DNA from 2 places in the Kitasatospora sp. NRRL B-11411 genome. Region 1 is predicted to be linked to the other one. Evidence: riboswitches for the same ligand, from Rfam matches in the RefSeq annotation. Region 1 holds a riboswitch; the other holds the start of a gene.
What was found. A riboswitch is a leader RNA that binds a small molecule or an ion and turns the genes downstream of it on or off. The one in region 1 is predicted to bind cyclic di-AMP.
Positions count from the first base shown of each region.

Region 2: linked by a shared signal. The riboswitch ahead of IH44_RS49485 (transglycosylase family protein) and the one ahead of IH44_RS49530 (transglycosylase family protein) in region 1 are both predicted to bind cyclic di-AMP.

Region 1 covers NZ_JOGH01000085.1:43,970-49,551, reverse strand. Annotated here, with positions in the region: gene IH44_RS0128675 (SDR family NAD(P)-dependent oxidoreductase) at 1-271, opposite strand, end outside; gene IH44_RS0128670 (cytochrome P450) at 428-1,672, shown strand; cyclic di-AMP (ydaO/yuaA leader) riboswitch at 1,905-2,103, shown strand; gene IH44_RS49530 (transglycosylase family protein) at 2,107-2,772, shown strand; gene eno (phosphopyruvate hydratase) at 3,063-4,343, shown strand; gene IH44_RS0128655 (septum formation initiator family protein) at 4,431-4,871, shown strand; partial or broken gene IH44_RS0128650 (DUF501 domain-containing protein) at 4,913-5,440, shown strand.
Region 2 covers NZ_JOGH01000071.1:15,708-21,289, reverse strand. Annotated here, with positions in the region: gene IH44_RS0126285 (hypothetical protein) at 1-1,223, opposite strand, end outside; cyclic di-AMP (ydaO/yuaA leader) riboswitch at 1,670-1,839, shown strand; gene IH44_RS49485 (transglycosylase family protein) at 1,845-3,143, shown strand; gene IH44_RS0126275 (hypothetical protein) at 3,275-3,475, shown strand; gene IH44_RS0126270 (long-chain fatty acid--CoA ligase) at 3,616-5,523, shown strand; gene IH44_RS0126265 (LacI family DNA-binding transcriptional regulator) at 5,579-5,582, opposite strand, start outside.

The DNA of each region.
Region 1 (5,582 bases):
CGGCCACCGCGAACAGGTCGATCGGACCGAGGTGCTTGACGGCGGTGTCGACCAGCGCGGCGAGGTCCGCGGGGTGGTGGACGTCGCCGGAGACGCCGACCACCGGGCAGCCGGGGCGGTCGAGTTCGGCGGCCAGGTCCTCGGCGATGCCGGGGCGCAGGTCGGCGATGAGCAGCCCGGCGGCGCCGGCGGCGGAGAACCGGCGGGCCAGGTCGGCCCCCGAACCTCCGTCGAGCACCGCGATGACCACCACTGCACCGGCTACTCGCATGGCCTGCTCCCCTTTCCGAGGGCGAACCCGGGGCCGGCCCGCACGCCGCCCACTGTGGTTATCGGAGGATCGTAGGCTCGCCCCGACGCTCCGCAACAGGGATTACCCACCAGGTGACCAGACTCACGCGGTGGTCCTTCCAGATACGGTCAAGACATGCCAGACCAGCCCCACGCCGCCCACCCGCAACTCTTCACCTGGGAGTTCGCGGCCGACCCCTACCCGGCGTACGCCTGGCTGCGGGAACACGCCCCGGTGCACCGCACCACCCTGCCGAGCGGGGTGGACGCCTGGCTGGTCACCCGCTACGCGGACGCCCGGCAGGCGCTGGCGGACGCCCGGCTCTCCAAGAACCCGGCGCACCACAGCGAACAGGCCCACCGCAGCGGCCGGGTGGGCATCCCCGGCGAGCGGCAGGCCGACCTGATGACCCACCTGCTGAACATCGACCCGCCCGACCACACCCGGCTGCGCCGGCTGGTCTCCAAGGCGTTCACCCCGCGCCGGGTGGCCGAGTTCGAGCCGCGGGTGCGGGAGATCACCGACCGGCTGATCGACTCCTTCGCGGCCCGCGGCGAGGCCGACCTGATCCACGAGTTCGCCTTCCCGCTCCCCATCTACGCGATCTGCGACCTGCTCGGCGTCCCGGCCGAGGACCAGGACGACCTGCGCGACTGGGCCGGGATGATGATCCGCCACACCGGCGGTAAGAGGGGAGGGGTGGGCCGGGCCGTCAAGCAGATCCGCGGCTACCTGGCCGACCTGATCCACCGCAAGCGCGCCGACCTCGGCGACGACCTGATCTCCGGCCTGATCCGGGCCAGTGACCACGGCGAGCACCTGACCGAGAACGAGGCCGCGGCGATGGCCTTCATCCTGCTCTTCGCCGGGTTCGAGACCACCATCAACCTCATCGGCAACGGCATGTACGCGCTGCTGCGCAACCCGGACCAGCGCGCGCTGCTCCAGCAGTCGCTGGGCCGCGGCGAGTCGGCCCTGCTGGAGACCGGGATCGAGGAACTGCTGCGCTACGACGGCCCGGTGGAGCTGGCGACCTGGCGGTTCGCCACCGCGCCGCTGACCATCGGCGGGGTGGACGTCCCGGTCGGCGACCCGGTGCTGGTGGTGCTGGCCGCGGCGGACCGCGACCCGGCCCGGTTCGCCGCCGAGAACACCCTCGACCTGGCCCGCCAGGACAATCCGCACCTGGGTTTCGGACACGGCATCCACTACTGCATCGGCGCCCCGCTGGCCCGGCTTGAGGGGCAGCGCGCGATCGGCAGCCTACTGACCAGGCTGCCGGACGTTCGGCTGGCCGCCGATCCGGCCGAGCTGCGCTGGCGGGGCGGGCTGATCATGCGCGGTCTGCGCGACCTCCCGGTCTCCTTCACGCCCCGCTGACGCCGTTTCAGCACCCGCGACACGCCGCCGCGCAGGGCCGACGACGCGCCGGGGCGGGGGCGCGCGTCGCACGCCCGTCCGGGACGAACCCGGACATACCTGGATCGTTCGTGCACGTGGAGAAATCATCCGTGATTTCGGCGTGATCATGGTGATATGAGCTTGTGATTGCTCGTCAGCTTTGCTTACTCTCCGACATGCCCGCAGCTGCGGGCCCCGATCGCGGCACGCCGAGTCCTGTCCGCCGCGTCCTCGGGCCACCGACCAGGTACCGGACAGGAGTGGGGGAACCAGTGTGAACGCCGTGGTCCCAACGGCTTGGGGTGAAGCCGCCGGGCAGCGGGCGCAACCGCGTCCGAACCGTCCGGCGGCCGGGCCAGCCTCCCGGTCCGAACCCGACAGCTCACCTCGCAGGCGTGCGGAGAGGATGTCCCGTGCTGTTCACCAACACTGCTCGCCACCGCCGTAGTACCAAGGCCGAGAAGGTCGTCGTCGCCGCCGGCGCGGCCTCGATCGGCCTGGCACTGCCACTGCTCGCCGCCACCGGAGCGGCAGCCGCCTCCGCCGACACCTGGGACCGCGTGGCCCAGTGCGAGAGCGGCGGCAACTGGAGCACCAACACCGGAAACAGCTTCTACGGCGGCCTGCAGTTCACCTCCTCCACCTGGCGCGCCTTCGGCGGCGGCCAGTACGCGGCCCGCGCCGACCAGGCCAGCCGCTCCCAGCAGATCGCGGTGGCCGAGCGGGTGCTCGCCTCCCAGGGCCCCGGCGCCTGGCCGGTCTGCTCCAAGCGGGCCGGACTCGCCAAGGGCGGCGCCCCCGCCGACGTCTCCGCCGACACCGCCTCGCGCTCCGAGGAGCGCCCCACCGCACCCCGCGAGCCCGCGAGGAAGCCCGCCGCCCGGCCCCAGGCGGCCCCCCGGGACGACGCCCCGCAGAACGCCGCCGGCGGCTACACCGTCCAGGACGGCGACACCCTCTCCGGCATCGCCGTCGCGCAGCGGGTCTCCGGCGGCTGGGAGCGGATCTACCGGGCCAACCAGCAGCTGATCGGCGCCGACCCCGACCTGATCGTGCCCGGCCAGGTGCTCGCGCTCTGACGCCGCCGACCCGTTCCGGGTCCGGCATCCGGGACGCGAGGACCGGAGCCTGACGAGGCTCCGCCGCCGCCCTGACGAGGGCCGCGTCCCCTGACGCTCCGTCCGCTCCCGGCGCGCGCCGAGCAGTTCGCGCCACCGGGAGCGGTGGAACGGCCGTCAAACAGGTGAACTACCAGTGAGTAGCCGGGCCACACCGTGAGACGGGGCCCGGCCGGGCGTGGCCGCGGGGCGCTGTGCGGCTAGGCTCTGGTCGTAACGACCACACATCCGCTTCCGCTAGGAGATGCCTCGTGCCGTCCATTGATGTCGTCGTAGCCCGTGAGATCCTCGACTCCCGCGGCAACCCCACGGTCGAGGTCGAGGTCGGTCTCGACGACGGCAGCACCGGTCGCGCGGCCGTCCCGTCGGGTGCCTCCACCGGTGCCTTCGAGGCCCTGGAGCTCCGCGACGGCGACAAGAACCGCTACTTCGGCAAGGGCGTCGAGAAGGCCGTCCTCGCCGTGATCGAGCAGATCGGCCCCGAGCTGGTCGGCTACGACGCCACCGAGCAGCGCCTCATCGACCAGGCCATGCTCGACCTGGACGCCACCCCGGACAAGTCCTCGCTCGGCGCCAACGCCATCCTCGGCGTCTCGCTCGCCGTGGCGCACGCCGCCTCCGAGGCCAGCGACCTGCCGCTGTTCCGCTACCTGGGCGGCCCGAACGCCCACGTGCTGCCCGTCCCGATGATGAACATCCTCAACGGCGGCTCGCACGCGGACTCCAACGTCGACATCCAGGAGTTCATGATCGCCCCGATCGGCGCGGAGTCCTTCTCCGAGGCCGTCCGCTGGGGCGTCGAGGTCTACCACACCCTCAAGGGCGTGCTGAAGGAGCGCGGGCTCTCCACCGGCCTGGGCGACGAGGGCGGCTTCGCCCCGAACCTGGACTCCAACCGCGAGGCCCTCGACCTCATCACCGAGGCCATCAAGAAGGCCGGCTACACCCCGGGCAAGGACGTCGCGCTCGCCCTGGACGTCGCCGCCTCCGAGTTCTTCGAGGACGGCGCCTACCAGTTCGAGGGCAAGGCGCTCTCCTCCGCCGACCTGATCGCGTACTACGCCGAGCTGGTCGCCGACTACCCGCTGGTCTCCATCGAGGACCCGCTGGACGAGTCGGACTGGGACGGCTGGAAGGCCATCACCGACGCGATCGGCGACAAGGTCCAGCTGGTCGGCGACGACCTGTTCGTCACCAACCCGGAGCGCCTGCGCAAGGGCATCGAGACCGGCACCGCCAACGCGCTGCTGGTCAAGGTCAACCAGATCGGCTCGCTCACCGAGACCCTGGACGCCGTCGAGCTCGCCCAGCGCAACGGCTACCGCTGCATGATGTCGCACCGCTCCGGCGAGACCGAGGACGTCACCATCGCCGACCTCGCCGTCGCCACCAACTGCGGCCAGATCAAGACCGGCGCCCCGGCCCGTTCCGAGCGCGTCGCCAAGTACAACCAGCTGCTGCGCATCGAGGAGATCCTCGACGACGCCGCCGAGTACGCGGGCCGCTCCTCCTTCCCCCGCTTCAAGGGCTGAAGGCACTGAGCCTGTTGTGACCGGTGCCCCGGCTCCCACCGCGTAGGGTGGGGCCGGGGCACCGGCATGCGCAGGAGGGGCGAGCAGATGGCCAAGTGGAGGATTCCCGGGTTGGCGGCGCGACCGCGCTTCACCAGCCGGGCCACCGTGCTGGTCCTCGTGCTGTGCTCGCTGGTGGCGATACTCGCCTACCCCGCCCGGCAGTACATCGCCCAGCGCGGCGAGATCGCCGACCAGCGGGCCAAGGCCGAGCACGCCCGCCAGCAGGTCGACGAGCTGCGCCGGGAGAAGGCCCGCTGGCAGGACCCGGAGTACGTCAAGGCGCAGGCCCGCGAGCGGCTGCACTACGCGCTGCCCGGCGAGACCCCGTTCGTCTCGGTCTCCCCGCCGCCCGCGCCCGGCGCCAAGCCCTCCTCGGCGGACGCCGCGGCCGGCCCGCCGAAGGCCGCCAAGCCCTGGTACGCCGCCCTCTGGGACTCGGTGGACGCCGCCGACGCCGCGGCGCCCGCGCCGCAGCCGGCCCCCTGACGACCCCTCACCCACCCCCGGACGAACAGACTCCTGACCTGATGAGCAACCAGAACCCTCCCGCGTCCGACGCCCCCGAGGTGTCCGAGCGCGACGTCGCCGCCATCGCCGCCCAGCTCGGCCGGGTCCCGCGCGGGCTGCGCGGCGTCGCCCACCGCTGCCCGTGCGGCAACCCGGACGTGGTGGAGACCGCGCCCCGGCTGCCCGACGGCACGCCGTTCCCGACGCTCTACTACCTGACCTGCCCCAAGGCCGCCTCGCTGATCGGCACCCTGGAGGCGGACGGCGTGATGAAGGAGCAGACCGCCCGGCTCGCCGAGGACCCGGAGCTCGCCGCCGCCTACCGGCGGGCGCACGAGGACTACATCGCCCGCCGGGACGCCATCGAGGTGCTGGAGGGCTTCCCCAGCGCCGGCGGCATGCCCGACCGGGTCAAGTGCCTGCACGTGCTGGTCGGCCACTCGCTGGCCGCCGGGGAGGGCGTCAACCCGCTCGGCGACGAGGCGATCGGGATGCTGGAGCAGTGGTGGGCCAAGGGCCCGTGCGTCAGCGACGCCGAGGTCGAGGCGGCCGGCGCCCGGGTCGCCCGCAACCGGGCCAAGGCCGCGGCGCAGGACCACGACGCGGTGATCGCCGCCAAGGAGGCACTGAGTGCCGAGCGGGCGGCCCGCAAGGCCGCCGCCGAGGCCGGACAGGCCGAACAGGAGGACG
Region 2 (5,582 bases), on a different contig from region 1:
TCGTGGGAGATGCAGCCGCGGAAGGTGATGCCGTGGCTGGCGTGCGGCACGAAGGCGTGGCTGCCGGTGTCGCGGACCACGACGCCCTCGACCACGGTGCCGCGCGAGGTGTCCAGCAGCATGTGGAAGTGCAGCCCGTACCGGCCGAGCACGGGTTCGGTGACGGGCTTGCCGTCCCAGCTGTCCTTGCCGTCGGCGCGCGGGCCGAGCCAGCGCAGGGCGGCGTGCCGGACGTCGGGCGGGCGGCTGGAGGTGAGGTGGACGTGGGCCCGGCCCTGCTCGGTGCCCTCGATCCGGACGTTGCGGCTGAGGTTGAGCACCTCGGCGCCGAAGGTCGCGCCGCCACCGGTGGCCACCCGCGGGTGGGCGTGCCGCAGCGGGCCGGTCAGGGTGACGGTGGCGCCGTCGACCCGGGCGACCGTCACCAGGTCGTAGGCGGTGGAGAAGTCCGCGGTGTCGGGCGGCGCGGTCGGGGTGACGGCCAGTTCGTCGCCGGGCTGCCAGCCGTCGGGGGCGGCGGCCAGCTTCAGCGCGGTGTCGCCGGGCCCCAGGTCGGCGGCGGCCCGGACCCAGGCGGTGCGGGGCGCGCCGTCCAGGCGCAGGTAGCCCTGGCCGGTGACCCACAGGCCGGTGTCGCTGTCGACGACGGTCATCCCGCCGCCCGCGAACCGGTGTTCGTCGACGTGCGGGAAGCGCAGGGTGTGGGTGTGCGCGGCGTCGGGGGCCAGGGCCAGGACGCCGCGGACCTCGACGTTGCCCGCGCTGGCCAGGGTCAGCGTCCGGTCGGCGGCGAACACCAGCGAGCCGCCGGGCTCCACCAGCAGCGAGCCGACCTCGGCGTCGGCGTCCAGCACCACCCGGTCGGTGATCCGCACCGCGCTGCCGGGGCCCGGCGGTTTCCCGCCCCAGCCCTTGGCGTCGGACCACTTGCGGCCGCCGGTGTCCAGCACCGGGGGCCGGGCGGAGGGCTGCGGGCTGCCGGCGGCGGGTGGTGGGGCGCCGGTGCCGTGCGGGTGGCCGGCCGGGGTGGCGGTGCCGGTCCGCGCGGCGGCGGCTCCCGCCGGTTCGTCGGCCCCGGCCAGCGACTGCCGCAGGACCACTCCCCCGCCGAGCGCCGCCGCCGTCCCGGCCGCCAGCCAGGTCAGCATCCGGCGCCGCCCGACCGGCGGGCGCCGGTGCCGTACCGGCGGCGGTTGCCGTTCCTCGTCCTGCCGCTGTTCCACCGTGGCCGCCCTTCCGGGTTCCGCCGCCCTGAGCCGTCGGGGGCAGCATAGGCAGCGCGGGCGCCGGAAAGCGGCGGATTCGGTTTCGCTTCAGCATTCTGACGTACCGTCAGGGGGGTGCGGCGGGGCGCTTCCGGTCAAGGACAGAACGCCCATACGGCGACAAATGACCCGCCCACCGGGTGACCAAACGTGAATAATCCCGCATAACTCAGCATAGTGCAGCAAAACGGGCACAAGATCACCTATCGCCTGACGTCCCGCCAGAATTCGCCGCCGCTCGCGGAGTTCGCCGAATATCCCTTGATCACCCATTCCGGCCACTGTGATGCCGGTCACGGGCATTTGCGGATTCTCCTTAATTCCGCTTAATCTCCTGCCCACGTTCGTGGACACACGGACCCAGTTCGCCCGGAACGCCGAGTCCTGCCGCCGGGCGGGTCGGCTCATGCACAACGCACCACGGCAGGGGCGGGGGAACCAGGTAAGTCGCCCCGGGCGGTCGAAGGACCGCACGGGGCTAGGGGTGAAGCCGGGCGCACCACGCGGTGCGCGCGGCCGGGCAACTCCAGCCCGAATCCGACAGCTCACCTCGCAGGCGTGGGAGAGGAACGCTTCTTCATGCTGCCCATCAGCTCCAAGCGCGCCCGCCGCCTGATCGCCACCACCGGTGTCGTCGGCATCGGGCTGTCGATCCCCTGCCTGACCGGTGGCGTCGCCTCCGCGGCGACCGTCTCCACCTGGGACAAGGTCGCGCAGTGCGAGTCCAGCGGCGACTGGGCGATCAACACCGGCAACGGCTTCTACGGCGGTCTGCAGTTCACCGCCTCCACCTGGGCCGAGTTCGGCGGCACCGCGTACGCCTCGCGCGCCGACCTCGCCACCAAGGACCAGCAGATCTCGGTCGCCGAGAAGGTCCTGGCCTCGCAGGGCCCCGGCGCCTGGCCGGTGTGCTCGATCCAGGCCGGCCTGACCAAGGGCGGTGCCGCCCCCCAGGTCGACACCTCCGGCTCCGCCTCGTCCGCCACCGCCGCGCCGTCGCAGTCGCAGACCCAGGCGCCCGCGCAGTCGCAGTCGCAGTCCGGCAGCAAGGGCAAGTCCCAGAACGGCTGGTCGCAGAACGGCTGGTCGCAGGGCAAGTCGCAGGCCCAGCCGCAGGCCGAGCAGAGCGCCCCGGCCGCCACCGCCGACCAGTCGGCCGGCACCTACACCGTCGTGGCGGGCGACTGGCTGTCCACCATCGCGCAGAGCCAGCACGTGGACGGCGGCTGGCAGAAGCTGTACGACCTCAACCGCTCGGTGCTCACCGAGGGCCCGGACATGATCTACCCGGGTCAGCAGCTCTCGCTCGGCGGCGCCGCCACCGCGCAGCAGCAGTCCGCGCCGGCCGCCACCACCTCCTCCTCCGCCAGCACCCACCAGGGCTCGTCCTGGAAGGGCGACCGCTCCTCCGCCGCCAAGTCGTCGAGCACCCCGGCCAAGTCGTCCACCGCGACCACCGCCACCGCCTCGACCAGCGCCAAGACGACCACCACCGCCACGGCCGCCACCAAGGCGACCGGCTCCAAGGCCGCGGCGATCGACTTCGCGCTGTCCAAGCTCGGCCAGGCGTACGTCTACGGCGGCACCGGCAACGGCGGCTGGGACTGCTCCGGCCTGACCCAGGCGGCGTTCCGCCAGGCCGGCATCAGCCTGCCGCGCGTCGCCGCCGACCAGGCCGACTACTCGACCCGCGTCTCGCTGGACAGCCTGCAGCCGGGCGACCTGCTGTTCTGGTCCAGCAACGGCTCCAACTCGGGCGTCTACCACGTCGCCCTGTACGTCGGTGACGGCAAGTACGTCGAGGCCGCGAACCCGCGTTCCGGCGTCCGCACCGAGACCATCGCCAACTGGGCCCCCGACTTCGCGGGCCGCGTCTGATCACCGGCACGACCGCCGCTGCCCCCGGGGACCTGGTCGGCCCCGGGGGCAGCGGCCTATCCTCGGCCGTACGAGGCCCGACGAGCCTCGACGGAGCCTCGGCAGGGGCTCGACGACCGGGGAGCAGCACCATGGCGAAAGTGACGATCACGCTGGACGCGGACCTGGCCCTGGAGGTGATGATGCGCGTCGGCGCCACCAGCCCCCAGGACGCGGTGGAACTGGTCGTCCGCGACTACCTCTCCACCGACCGCCGCACCATCGCCCGCACCGGCGGCACCCGCGACGGCGAACGCCTCCTCCCCAAGCCCCCGACCATCGAAGAGGGCTGACGCCCCGCCGGGCGGCCGCGGCCCCGCCGGTCCCGAAACCTCCACAACCTCCGCAACTGTCAAGTAACTTACTGTCTAGTAAGTTCACCGGCGAGTACCTAACCTGGGCGAACCCCCACCCCACCCAAGGGAGTTCGCTCATGGCACACCCCCTCGCCCGGGCCGCCCGCGCCGCCCGTCCGCCCGTCGAGGTGCTGCGCACCGGCGGGCGGGTCGTCGAAGCCCGGTCCGCGTACCTGGTGCCGCCGCCCGCGGACGGGGTCCTGGGCGACCTGCCGTTCCGCAACGCGCGGGAAGCGCCGGAGGCGGTGGTGGTGACGCGCCGTCAACCGGACGGCTCCTGGCGGGACGTGACGGCCCGTGAGTTCGCGGAGCAGGTCGCGGCGGTGGCCCGCGGCCTGGTCGCGGTCGGGGTCGGCCCCGGCGCGCGGATCGTGCTGATGTCGCGGACCGGGTACGAGTGGACGCTGCTGGACTTCGCCGCCTGGGCGGCCGGCGCCTGCGTGGTGCCGGTGTACCCGACGTCCGCGGTGGAGCAGGCGGAGTGGATCGTCCGGGACTCCGGCGCGGTGCTGGCGGTCGCGGAGGACGCCGGCACCGCCGAGGTGCTGACCGTGGCGATCGCCCGCACCGGCGGGACGGTGCCGCTGTGGCGGCTGGACGAGGACGCGGTCGGCGCCCTCGCCGAGCTGGGCCGCCCCGTCCCCGCCGAGGAGTTGACGCGCCGCAGACGGGCCCAGGGCCCGGACGACGAGGCCACGCTGATCTACACCTCGGGCACCACCGGCCGTCCCAAGGGCTGCCTGCTCACCCACGCCAACTTCCTCACCGAGGCGGCGAACTGCCACGCCCTGCTGGAGCCGGTGTTCGAGGAGGCGACCGGCCGGGCGCCGTGCACCCTGCTGTTCCTGCCGCTGGCGCACGTGCTGGGCCGGATGATCCAGGTGACCTGCGTGTACGGGCGGGTCCGGATCGGCCACAGCCCGTCCCTGAAACCGGCCGACCTGCGGCCGGACCTGGCCTCCTTCGGCGCGACCTTCCTGGTCGGCGTGCCCTACCTGTTCGAGAAGATCCACCAGTTGGGCCGGGCCGAGGCGCAGGCCAAGGGCGCGGTGAAGGTGTTCGACCGGGCGGCCGCGGTGGCGGTGCGCTACGCCCGGGCCGAGCTGGCCGCGGCGGACGGCGGCCGCCCGGCGCCGCTCTCGCTGCGGCTGGCGCACGGCCTGTACGACGCGCTGGTGTACCGGCGGGTGCGGGCCGCGATGGGCGGCCGGGTGCGGTACGCGATCAGCGGCGGCTCCTCGATCGACCCGGAGCTGCTGCTGTTCTTCGCCGGCGCGGGCGTGCTGGTGCACGAGGGCTACGGGCTGACCGAGAGCAGCGGCCCGTCCACGGTGAACCCGCCGCTGCGGCCGCGTCCGGGCACGGTCGGGCAGCCGGTGCCGGGCAGCGCGGTGCGGATCGCCGAGGACGGCGAGGTGCTGCTGTCCGGCGGTCAGCTCTTCGACGGCTACTACGAGTTGGGGGCGCCGCGGCCCCGGCGGCCGCACTGGTTCGCCACCGGCGACCTGGGGCGGCTGGACGAGGACGGCTACCTGACGATCACCGGCCGCAAGAAGGAGGTCCTGGTGACCTCCGGCGGCAAGAACGTCTCCCCCGGCCCGCTGGAGGACCGGCTGCGCGGCCACCCGCTGGTCGGCCAGGCCCTGGTGGTCGGCAACGGCCGCCCGTACGTGGGCGCGCTGCTCACCCTGGACCCGGAGGCGGTGGAGCGCTTCCTCGCGCTGGACCCGCCGACCCCGCCGGGCGCGCCCGACGGCGTGGACCTCTCCAGCGCCGTCCCGGTGCACCCGGCGGTGCTGGCGGCGCTCGCCGAGGCGGTGCGGGGCGTCAACGCGACGGTCTCGCGCGCCGAGTCGATCCGCCGGGCCCGGGTGGTGGCGGGCGAGTTCACCGAGGAGCGCGGCCTGCTGACGCCCTCGCTGAAGGTCCGCCGACAGGCCGTCAGCACCGCCTACCGCCGCGACCTCGAACAGCTCTACGCCTGAAAGGTACGGCCCCCGGGAGGAGCTCCTCCCGGGGGCCGTACCGACGGGGCGCCGCTCAG